Regions from separate parts of the Streptomyces misionensis genome, predicted to be linked through region 2. Evidence: riboswitches for the same ligand, from Rfam matches in the RefSeq annotation. Region 2 holds a riboswitch; each other region holds the start of a gene.
The links. Region 2 has a riboswitch for cobalamin ahead of BLW85_RS25630 (ribonucleoside-diphosphate reductase subunit alpha). Riboswitches for the same ligand answer to the same signal wherever they lie in the genome.

Region 1: it holds a riboswitch for cobalamin, as region 2 does, so the genes downstream of both, nicT (Nickel transporter NicT) here and BLW85_RS25630 (ribonucleoside-diphosphate reductase subunit alpha) in region 2, are expected to answer to the same signal.
Region 3: it holds a riboswitch for cobalamin, as region 2 does, so the genes downstream of both, BLW85_RS11205 (cobalamin biosynthesis protein) here and BLW85_RS25630 (ribonucleoside-diphosphate reductase subunit alpha) in region 2, are expected to answer to the same signal.

Annotation. Positions count from the first base shown of each region.
Region 1 covers NZ_FNTD01000004.1:7,920,732-7,924,000, reverse strand. The annotation lists gene BLW85_RS36775 (alpha/beta hydrolase) at 1-792, shown strand, start outside; cobalamin riboswitch at 1,104-1,292, shown strand; gene nicT (Nickel transporter NicT) at 1,320-2,429, shown strand; gene BLW85_RS36765 (D-Ala-D-Ala carboxypeptidase family metallohydrolase) at 2,578-3,269, opposite strand, start outside.
Region 2 covers NZ_FNTD01000004.1:5,244,267-5,247,535, forward strand. The annotation lists gene BLW85_RS25630 (ribonucleoside-diphosphate reductase subunit alpha) at 1-1,618, opposite strand, end outside; cobalamin riboswitch at 1,743-1,867, opposite strand; gene BLW85_RS25635 (GNAT family N-acetyltransferase) at 1,920-2,426, opposite strand; gene mctP (monocarboxylate uptake permease MctP) at 2,509-3,269, opposite strand, start outside.
Region 3 covers NZ_FNTD01000004.1:2,113,936-2,117,204, reverse strand. The annotation lists gene BLW85_RS11210 (cobyric acid synthase) at 1-897, opposite strand, end outside; gene BLW85_RS11205 (cobalamin biosynthesis protein) at 894-1,856, opposite strand; cobalamin riboswitch at 1,961-2,099, opposite strand; gene BLW85_RS11200 (hypothetical protein) at 2,232-2,459, opposite strand; gene BLW85_RS11195 (inorganic phosphate transporter) at 2,494-3,269, opposite strand, start outside.

The DNA of each region.
Region 1 (3,269 bases), 2.7 Mb from region 2:
CGGGACAACATCTGGTACCAGGCGAACCTGAACCAGGACGTCGCCTTCGAGGGCCGCTGGAAGGACTGGGAGGACTGGGTCGCCGCCAACGACGCCGCCTTCCATCTCGGCACCACGCGCGCCGCCGTCCAGGACAAGTGGCTCCAGCTGCGCGCCACCGCCAAGAAGAGCCCCATCGGCGGGGTCGTCGGTCCCGCCGAGCTGATCTCCTTCTTCCAGAGCGCCCCTTACTACGACTCCTCATGGGTGCCGGTCGCCACCGTCTTCGGCAAGTACGTCGCCGGTGACACCCAGGCCCTGGTCGACGCGGCCGCCCCCGACATGTCGGACACCGCGGGCAACACCGCGTCGGAGAACTCCAACGCGGTCTACACGGCCGTCGAGTGCACCGACGCCAAGTGGCCCACCAACTGGCGCACTTGGGACCGGGACAACACCCGGCTCAACCAGGACTACCCGTTCATGACCTGGGCCAACGCCTGGATGAACCTGCCCTGCGCCACCTGGCCCGTCAAGCAGCAGAACCCGGTCGACGTCACGACCCACAAGGGTCTGCCGCGGGTGCTGATCGTGCAGTCGACCCGCGACGCCGCGACCCCCTACGAGGGGGCGGTCGAGCTGCACAAGCGCTTCGCCGGCTCCCGTCTGATCACCGAGAGGGACGCGGGTTCCCACGGGGTGACCAGCCTGGAGAACCCCTGCATCAACCAGCGCGTCGACGCCTATCTGATCGACGGCGAACTGGACGGTTCCGACGTGACCTGCGCCCCGCACGCCACGCCCAAGCCGTGACCTCGTTCACACGGTGAGGAGGGGCGGCCGCACCCCCCGGCCGCCCCTCACTCGTCCCCGGGCCCGACCGCGAGGTCAATCGAGTCGCACCCCGGCCACCCTGCGCTTCCTCTCCGCGGCCTGCTCCGCCCTCGCCACGGCCGTGTACCGGTCGCCTGGGCCGGCCGCTCCTCCCTGCTCCCCGGCCACCGATGGTGCGCCGCCCGGCGCGTTCCGCGGGGCGGGACGCATGGCCCTGCCATCGCGATGAGCGACATCCCGCCTCATCGCCTGCGCGTCCACGCTGCCTTGCAACCTCGACGTCCGGCCTTCTAGGGTGAGCGGGCCGTGGTGTTCGGGAAGACCGGTGACAGCCCTCAGGGGCTCAGTCCGGAGCGGCCCTCGCCACTGTGATCGGGAAGTTCCCGCCCCACGCATTGCCACTGGTCTCGCGGCCGGGAAGGCAGGGGCGGGCGCGATGACCCGTCAGCCAGGAGACCGGCCACGGCACCACGAATCTGATCCACGAGGTGCTGGAGCGTGACCGTATGACCATGCCCGAAGGCGTGCCCGAAACCGCCGCCTCCCCTTCCTTCCGCTGGCGGCGCGCGGACACCGTCCGAACCGCCGGCCTCTTGACCGTGATCGTCGTCCTGCACGTGATCGCCTTCGGGATCCTCTTCCTGCTCGTCACCCCACATCACTACGAGGTAGGCACCAAGGCGTTCGGGGTCGGCCTGGGCATCACGGCGTACACCCTCGGGATGCGGCACGCGTTCGACGCCGACCACATCGCCGCGATCGACAACACCACCCGCAAGCTGATGGCCGACGGGCAGCGGCCGGTCTCGGTCGGCTTCTGGTTCGCGCTCGGCCACTCCAGCGTGGTGATCGCCATGGCCGCGCTGGTCGCCGGAGGCGCACAGCTCGCCGGCACCCTGATGAACGACGGCTCGCGCACCCACCAGGTGCTCGGCACCGTCGGCACCACGGTCTCCGGCGGCTTCCTGTACCTCATCGCCGCGCTCAACCTCGTCGCCTTGGTCGGCATCGCCCGTGTCTTCAAGGCCATGCGGGCCGGACGTTACGACGAGGCCGAGTTGGAGGCGCACCTCGACTCACGCGGCTTCATGAACCGCATCCTGGGACGGCTCACGAAGTCCATCCGCCGCCCCGGCCAGATGTTCCCCCTCGGCTTCCTGTTCGGCATCGGCTTCGACACCACCACCGAGGTCCTGCTCCTCGCCCTCGCCGGCAACGGCGCCGCCGCCGGCCTCCCCTGGTACGCGATACTCTGCCTGCCCCTCCTCTTCGCCGCCGGCATGAGCCTCTTCGACACCCTCGACGGCACCTTCATGAACTTCGCCTACCAGTGGGCCTTCTCCAACCCCGTCCGCAAGGTGTTCTACAACCTCACCATCACCGGGCTGTCCATCGCCGTCGCCTTCTTCGTCGGCACCATCGAACTGGTCGGCGTCCTGCACGACAAGCTCGGCCTGAGCGACGGCGTGTCCGGCTGGATCGCGGGCCTGGACCTCGACCACGTCGGCTACGTCATCGTCGGCCTCTTCGTGGTCGTCTGGGCCCTGGCCATCGGTTACTGGCGCGTGGCCAAGGTCGAGGAGCGCTGGAACGCCCGTACCGCAGACGCGGGTTGACCCGGCGCGCCCGAGAACCGAGGCCCTGCGGCCCGGGTGAGGGCGGTCGGCCGGCCGCCCCGCTCAGCCACCTCGCGGGCCGGATCGACGGCGGGCCCGTCCGCGCCGACGACGACGCGGACGGGCCCGGTGCACCGGAGCGGGCGGATCAGGCCACGCCGCTCTCCCACCACCACGAGCCGGAGCCGTACGAGGGGTACTGGACACGGCTGTCGACGTGCTGCCACGAGTGCGTGTACGCCTCGAGGCCGGAGAAGCCGCACGTCTCGGCGATCCGGTAGGTCTGCAGGGTGCTGTAGCCGGAGACGACGATGTCCGCGGCGACGCCGTAGACGTGCATGCTGTTGGACGCGCCGCCCACCGCGGCGTTGTGCGCGATGCTGCGGAAGCCGGAGTTGACCGTGATCGGGCTGTTTCCGGCCTTCTTGCGCACGGCCTCCAGCTTGTACATCAGGCGGCGCAGGTTCTCCTTGACCGTCGCGGCGTCGACCTTTCCACCGCTGAAACCGGAGCCGTCCTGCGAGGAGAACTCGCTCCAGTCGAAGTGGGCGGTGGATCCGTCGCCGGCCTCGAGGCTGTTGAGCACGCTCTGCGTCTGCGGCCCGACGACGCCGTCCGCGCTCAACCCGTAGGCGGACTGGAAGCGTTGGACGGCAGCGGTCGTGGCCGGGCCGAAGGCGCCGTCCCAGGCGACATAGGTCTGCTGGGCGCCGGAGGCGGCCCACCCGCCGACGCGGATCTGGAGTTCGACCACGTCGGAGCCGGAGGCGCCCTGCTGGAGGGTGCGGGACCAGCCGTAGGCCGAGGCCTGGCCCGCTGCCTGGAGGCCGATGGTTGCCG
Region 2 (3,269 bases):
GCTCGGCGATCCGGGTGGACAGCGCCTTCGCCTCCGGCGAGTCGAAGGGCAGCCGCAGCTTGAAGAAGACGTCCTGGAGGCCCATCGCGCCCAGGCCCACCGGACGCCACTTCGCGTTGGAGCGGCCGGCCTGCTCGGTCGGGTAGAAGTTGATGTCCACGACGCGGTCGAGGAAGGTGACGGCGGTGCGGACGGTCTCGTCGAGCCGCTCCCAGTCGATGTCCCCCGTCGCCGTGTCGACGAACGCGCCCAGGTTGACGGAGCCCAGGTTGCAGACCGCCGTCTCGCCGTCGTCGGTGACCTCCAGGATCTCCGTGCAGAGGTTGGAGGAGTGGATGACCTGGCCCGGCTCCGCGGTCTGGTTGGCGGTGCGGTTGGCGGCGTCCTTGAAGGTCATCCAGCCCTGGCCGGTCTGCGCGAGGGTGCGCATCATCCGGCCGTACAGCTCCCGGGCGGGCATGGTCTTGCGCGCGAGCCCCTTGCGCTCCGCCTCGCGGTAGGCGGCGTCGAACTCGGCGCCCCACAGGTCCACCAGCTGAGGCACGTCCGCCGGGGAGAACAGCGACCACTGCTCGTCGGCGTCGACCCGGCGCATGAACTCGTCCGGCACCCAGTGCGCGAGGTTCAGGTTGTGCGTGCGGCGGGCGTCCTCACCGGTGTTGTCCCGCAGCTCCAGGAACTCCTCGATGTCGGAGTGCCAGGTCTCCAGGTACACCGCGGCCGCGCCCTTGCGCCGGCCTCCCTGGTTCACCGCGGCCACCGAGGCGTCCAGGGTCTTCAGGAACGGCACGATGCCGTTGGAGTGCCCGTTGGTGCCCCGGATCAGCGAACCGCGGGCCCGGATGCGGGAGTACGACAGCCCGATGCCGCCGGCGTGCTTGGAGAGCCGGGCGACCTGGTGGTAGCGGTCGTAGATGGAGTCCAGCTCGTCCAGCGGGGAGTCGAGGAGGTAGCAGGACGACATCTGGGGGTGCCGGGTGCCGGAGTTGAACAGCGTGGGGGAGGAGGGCAGGTAGTCGAGCCGGCTCATGAGCCCGTAGAGCGCGGCGACCTCGTCCAGAGCGCGGACGGAGTCGTCCTCGGCCAGCCCCGCGGCGACCCGCAGCATGAAGTGCTGGGGCGTCTCGATGACCTTGCGGGTGATCGGGTGGCGCAGCAGGTAGCGGCTGTGCAGGGTGCGCAGGCCGAAGTAGCCGAAGCGGTCGTCGGCGCCGGTGTCCACCAGCGCGTCCAGGCGAGCGGCGTGGACCCGCGCGAACTCGGCGGTCCGGTCGGCGATGAGGCCTTCGCGGTGTCCGACGGCGACCGACTCGGTGAACGAGGTCACGCCCTGCGAGGCGGCCTCGGCCCGGATGGAGACGGTCAGCAGCCGGGCGGCGAGCCGCGAGTACGCGGGGTCCTCGGAGATCAGGCCGGCCGCGGCCTCGGTCGCCAGTTCGCGCAGCTCCGCCTCGTCGGCGTGGGCCGACCGGCCGCGCAGCGCGGCGGCGGCGACCCGGCCGGGGTCGGCGTCGGGGAGGTCTCCGGTCAGCTCGGTCAGGGTCCGCAGCAGCGCGGCACCGGGACCGTCGTTCTCCAGATCCGGGGCTGATGCCGGTTCGGCTGGCGCGATGGTCACGTGGGGCTCTCCCTCGCTCGGCACGGGGGCCTGGCGGAGGGCAGGGGCAGCCACGAGCGCACACGGCGTCGCGTCCACCGGCCCACTCCACGAGGCCCGGACGTCTCAGGGCACCCGGACCGGACGGCCGGGTGCGCTGTCGGCAGGTCCTCGGACTGACTCCTGTGCGCGGATACGCACAAGTACACCGTTGCGGGACAGTTCCGGATTCGCACCGGATTCCCCTGCGGCGACAGCGAGCATGAGCATACATCTAGTGCCGGGCTGCCGTGTCACCCCCAGATGTTGTGTCGCCCTGGTATCAGAGCGTCAACTTGTAGGTGATGAGAGTGACGTCGTCCAGCTCCGGGAGGGGGTTCCAGTCCCGCTCGGGCGTGCGCACGAACCCGAGGCGTTCGTAGAGCCGGTGGGCGCTGTGCATGGCGCGCTGGCTGGAGAGGACGACGGACGAGCACCCCGCGGTGGCCCGCGCGCGCTCGACACAGGCGCGCACGAGGGCTTCGCCGGCACCCCTGCCGCGCGCCTCGCGCCGCACCGCCAGCGCCCGGATCTCGGCCTCGCCGGGGCGCGCGATGTCGGCGACGGGGCCGCCCGAGGGGACGAAGGTCACGCCGCCGACGACGCGGTCCCCCAACACGGCGGCGAGCACCTCGGCCGAGGCGGCTCGCGCGGCCACGTCCTTGAGCACGGTGAGGTACGGGTCGCTCGCGCCGAAGTCGAGGAGGTCGTCGAGGAGGTACGCCTCGGCCGTGAGTTCGCCGAGTTCGTCGTACTCGGCCGGGTCGGCGGGTCGGATTCGGATGTCCATGCCGGCGAGTGTGCACGACAACGGGCCGCCGGAGCATGTGCTTTCCGGCGGCCCGTGCGCGGTTCCTCGTCTCCGGATCCGGTCAGTGGGTGGTGCCCGCCGTGGCCGGCGGCAGTTCCACCTCGACCCCCGCGTCGCCCGCGTCGGCCGTGTAGTCCGAGGGGCTCGTCTCGTCCACGCCCTCGGGGGCCTTCACGGCCTTGAGGACGACGGTGAGGACGACGGTGACCACGACGTTCAGCACGAACGCCGTCATGCCGATGTAGCCGATCTGGCCGATGCCCGGGATCTCGTCGGCCGAGCCGCCGAAGTGCTTCTGGGTCGGCGAGGCGACACCGTACGCGGCGAGGGTGCCGTAGACCATGCCGACCGCCCAGCCGGCGAGCAGCGCCCAGCGGTGGAACCAGCGGGTGAACAGACCGCCGACCAGCGCCGGGAAGGTCTGCAGGATCCAGATGCCGCCGAGCAGCTGGAAGTTGATCGCGACCGTCTTGTCCATGCCGAGCACGAAGACCAGCGCGCCCACCTTCACCAGCAGCGACACGAACTTGGAGACCTGGGCCTCCTGCTTCGGCGTGGCGTCCGGCTTGATGAAGTCCTTGTAGATGTTGCGGGTGAAGAGGTTCGCCGCCGCGATGGACATGATCGCCGCCGGGACCAGCGCGCCGATGCCGATGGCCGCGAAGGCCACGCCCGTGAACCAGTCCGGGAACATGTCCTCGAACAGCTGCGGGATCGCCAGCTGCCCGTTGTCCACCTTGACCCCGGCCGCGATCGCCATGAAGCCCAGCAGCGCCAGCAGGCCGAGCATCAGCGAGTACAGCGGCAGGATGGTGGTGTTGC
Region 3 (3,269 bases), 3.1 Mb from region 2:
GTCGGCCAGTTCCTCCGGCCGGTCCACGAACCGCACCACGACGCCCGGTTCGGCGGCCAGCGCGTCCACGTCGGTGAAGTTGGACATCAGCGGGATCGCGCACACGGCGACGCGCAGCACGTCCTCGCCGACGGGGGGAGCGACGGCCGACTCCCGCACGGCGCCCCGGAGGGACACCCGCAGTCCGTCCTCCTCGTCGATCCCCAGTCCGTGCCGGAACGGCAGCACGCCGTACGTCCGCCGCCCGGTGAGGTCCCGCAGCATGTCCAGCCCGGGCTCCAGCAGCGAGACGTCGCCCCGGAACTTGTTCACCAGGAACCCGGCGACCAGCTCCTGGTCCTCGGGCGCGAGCAGGGCGAGGGTGCCGAAGAAGGAGGCGAAGACGCCCCCGCGGTCGATGTCGCCGACGACCAGCACGGGCAGCCGGGCACCGCGCGCGATCCCCATGTTGACGATGTCGGTGCGCCGCAGATTGATCTCGGCCGGGCTGCCCGCCCCCTCGCAGATCACCGCGTCGTACGTGCGCCGCAGCTCGGCCAGGCAGTCCAGCACCGTGCCCAGCAGCCGCCGCTGCCGCCCGCCGTGGTAGCCGCGCGCGCTCATCTCGCCCACCGGCCTGCCCAGCAGCACCACCTGGCTGCTCTGCTCGCCGCCCGGCTTGAGCAGCACGGGGTTCATCAGCGCGGTCGGTTCGATCCGGCACGCCTGGGCCTGCATGGCCTGGGCCCGGCCGATCTCGGCGCCCTCGCGGGTGACGAAGGAGTTCAGGGACATGTTCTGCGCCTTGAACGGCGCGACCTTCACGCCCTGGCGTGCCAGCCAGCGGCAGATCCCGGCCGTCACGACGCTCTTGCCGGCGTCCGACGTGGTGCCGGCGACGAGCAGACCACCGCTCATTTCCCGTGTCCCTTCAGACCCTTGACTCCGGTGACCAGGAGGCGCGCGGCGACCGTGGTGCCGAGCGCGAGCAGACCGACGCGGCGGGAGAGCCGTACCGCCCGGTCGATGTCGTCGGCCCGGACGGGCCGTCCGGCGGCGCCGTTGAGGACGGGGCGGTGTTCCACGCGGCCGCCGTAGGAGAGGGTGCCGCCCAGCCGGACGCCGAGGGCGCCCGCGAAGGAGGCCTCCACGGGACCGGCGTTCGGGCTCGGGTGCCGGCGGGCGTCCGCGCGCCAGGCGCGTACGGCGCCGCGCGGGTCGCCTCCGGCCGCGGCGGCGAGCACGGCGGTCAGCCGGGCCCCCGGCCAGCCGGCCACGTCGTCCAGGCGGGCTGCGGCCCAGCCGAAGCGGCGGTGGCGCGGGGACTTGTGACCCACCATCGCGTCCAGGGTGTTGACCGCGCGGAAGCCGAGCAGCCCCGGCACCCCGGCGACCGCGCCCCACACCAGGGCGCCCACGACCGCGTCGGAGGTGTTCTCGGCGACCGACTCGACCACGGCCCGCGCGATGCCGTCGGCGTCCAGCGCCTGCGGGTCCCGGCCGCACAGATGGGGCAGCCGGGCGCGGGCCGCCTCGACGTCCCCGGCGGCCAGGGCGCGGCCGATGGTCCGGGCCTCCCGGGCGAGCGAGGTGCCGCCGACCACGGACCAGGCGGCCGCGGCGGTCAGCGCGACGGAGGCGGCGGGGGAGGGGCGTACGACGCGTGCGGCCAGCGCTCCGAGCGCGACGGCGCCACCGGCGCACACGGTGGTGTGCAGAGCGCCCCAGCCGCGGTGGTCGTGCCACAACGCGCCCTCCACCGCGGCGGCCGCACGCCCGAACGCGGCGACCGGATGCCCGCGGCGGGGATCACCGAGGAGCAGGTCGCCGAGAAGCCCGGCGGCGGCGCCGTACGCATACCTGCGATCGGCACCCATCGGCTCAGCCGGCCGTGGGCACCGCGACAGTGGTCCTGGTACTGGTCCTTCGGCTGCCGAGCATGGCGATACAGGTCCTCACTCAGGGTGTCCGCGCCCTGGTACGAAGAAAACGGGCGGCGAGAGTTCCTGGCTCCCGGGGTGTTCACCCCGGTGACAGTGGCGGGACCGCGCCGGATTCGCACCGGCTTCCTCTTCTGCCGCCCTACATGGCCTGGGCAGTCCACCACGTGCCCGGAACGGCCGTCAACTTGCCGTTGACCTGCGGGAGTGTGCGGATGCCCACATCACGCCACGGTACGGGCACGCCGAAGGCCCCGGCGCGCGAGGGGCGCGCGGGAGCCTTCGGGTGTGCCGTCGAGTGGGGCCGTGCGGTCAGGACTTGGAGACGATCAGGACGATGCCGTACGCCACCGCGGCCGCGCACGCCGCGAAGCAGACGTAGGCGCCGGTGACGGCGAGCGCCGCGGACTCGCCCTGGGCGGCGGCCTTCTCGCGCTTGGCCAGGCCGTTGACCCCGAGGGTGAACAGGGCCACCAGGCCCACCGTGAACACGAGGCTGACGCCGAAGACGGAGCCGATGGCCGCCCAGTCGATCTTCATGGGGATGCTTCCTTGGTGAACGGGGGCGCGGGGATCAGACGGTGGCGGCCGGCGGGACGGCCGGGGCGGTGGCCGCCGGTTCGGCGGCCGGGGCCGGGATGGTGGCGGTCAGGCCGTCGGCGACGGTGCCCGCCGGGGGCGGGGTCACCGCGGCGATGGCGGTGGTGACCACGCCGGAGGGCTCCGCGGGCGGGTCGGCGACCACGTTGGTGTGGTCGATGACCTCGCGGCGGGACAGCTTGTAGATCCAGGCGCTCGCGGCGACCAGGAAGACGGCGACCACGGCGGTGCCCCAGTCGCCCAGCTCGGTGACGGCCTCGGCGCCCGCGCCGACCAGGGCGGCGGCCGGCAGGGTGAGCACCCAGGCGACGGCCATGCGGGTGGCGGTGGACCAGCGGACCACGCCGCCCTTGCGGCCCAGGCCCGCGCCCATCACGGCGCCGGAGACGACGTGGGTGGTGGAGAGGGAGAAGCCGAGGTGGGAGGAGGCCAGGATGGCCGTCGCGGCGCTGGTCTGGGCGGCGAAGCCCTGACGGGGCTCCAGGTCGGTCAGGCCGGTGCCCATGGTGCGGATGATGCGCCAGCCGCCGATGTAGGTGCCGGCCGCGATGGCCAGACCCGCGGAGAGGATCACCCAGGTGGGAGGGTTGGAGCCGGGGGAGATGGCGCCGCCCGCGATCAGTGCGAGGGTGATGATGCCCATCGTCTTCTGCGCGTCGTTGGTGCCGTGCGCGAGGGAGACCAGGGCGGCGGAGGCGACCTGGCCGGTGCGGTAGCCCTTGCGGGTGGCCACGCCCTCGGTCTTGCCGC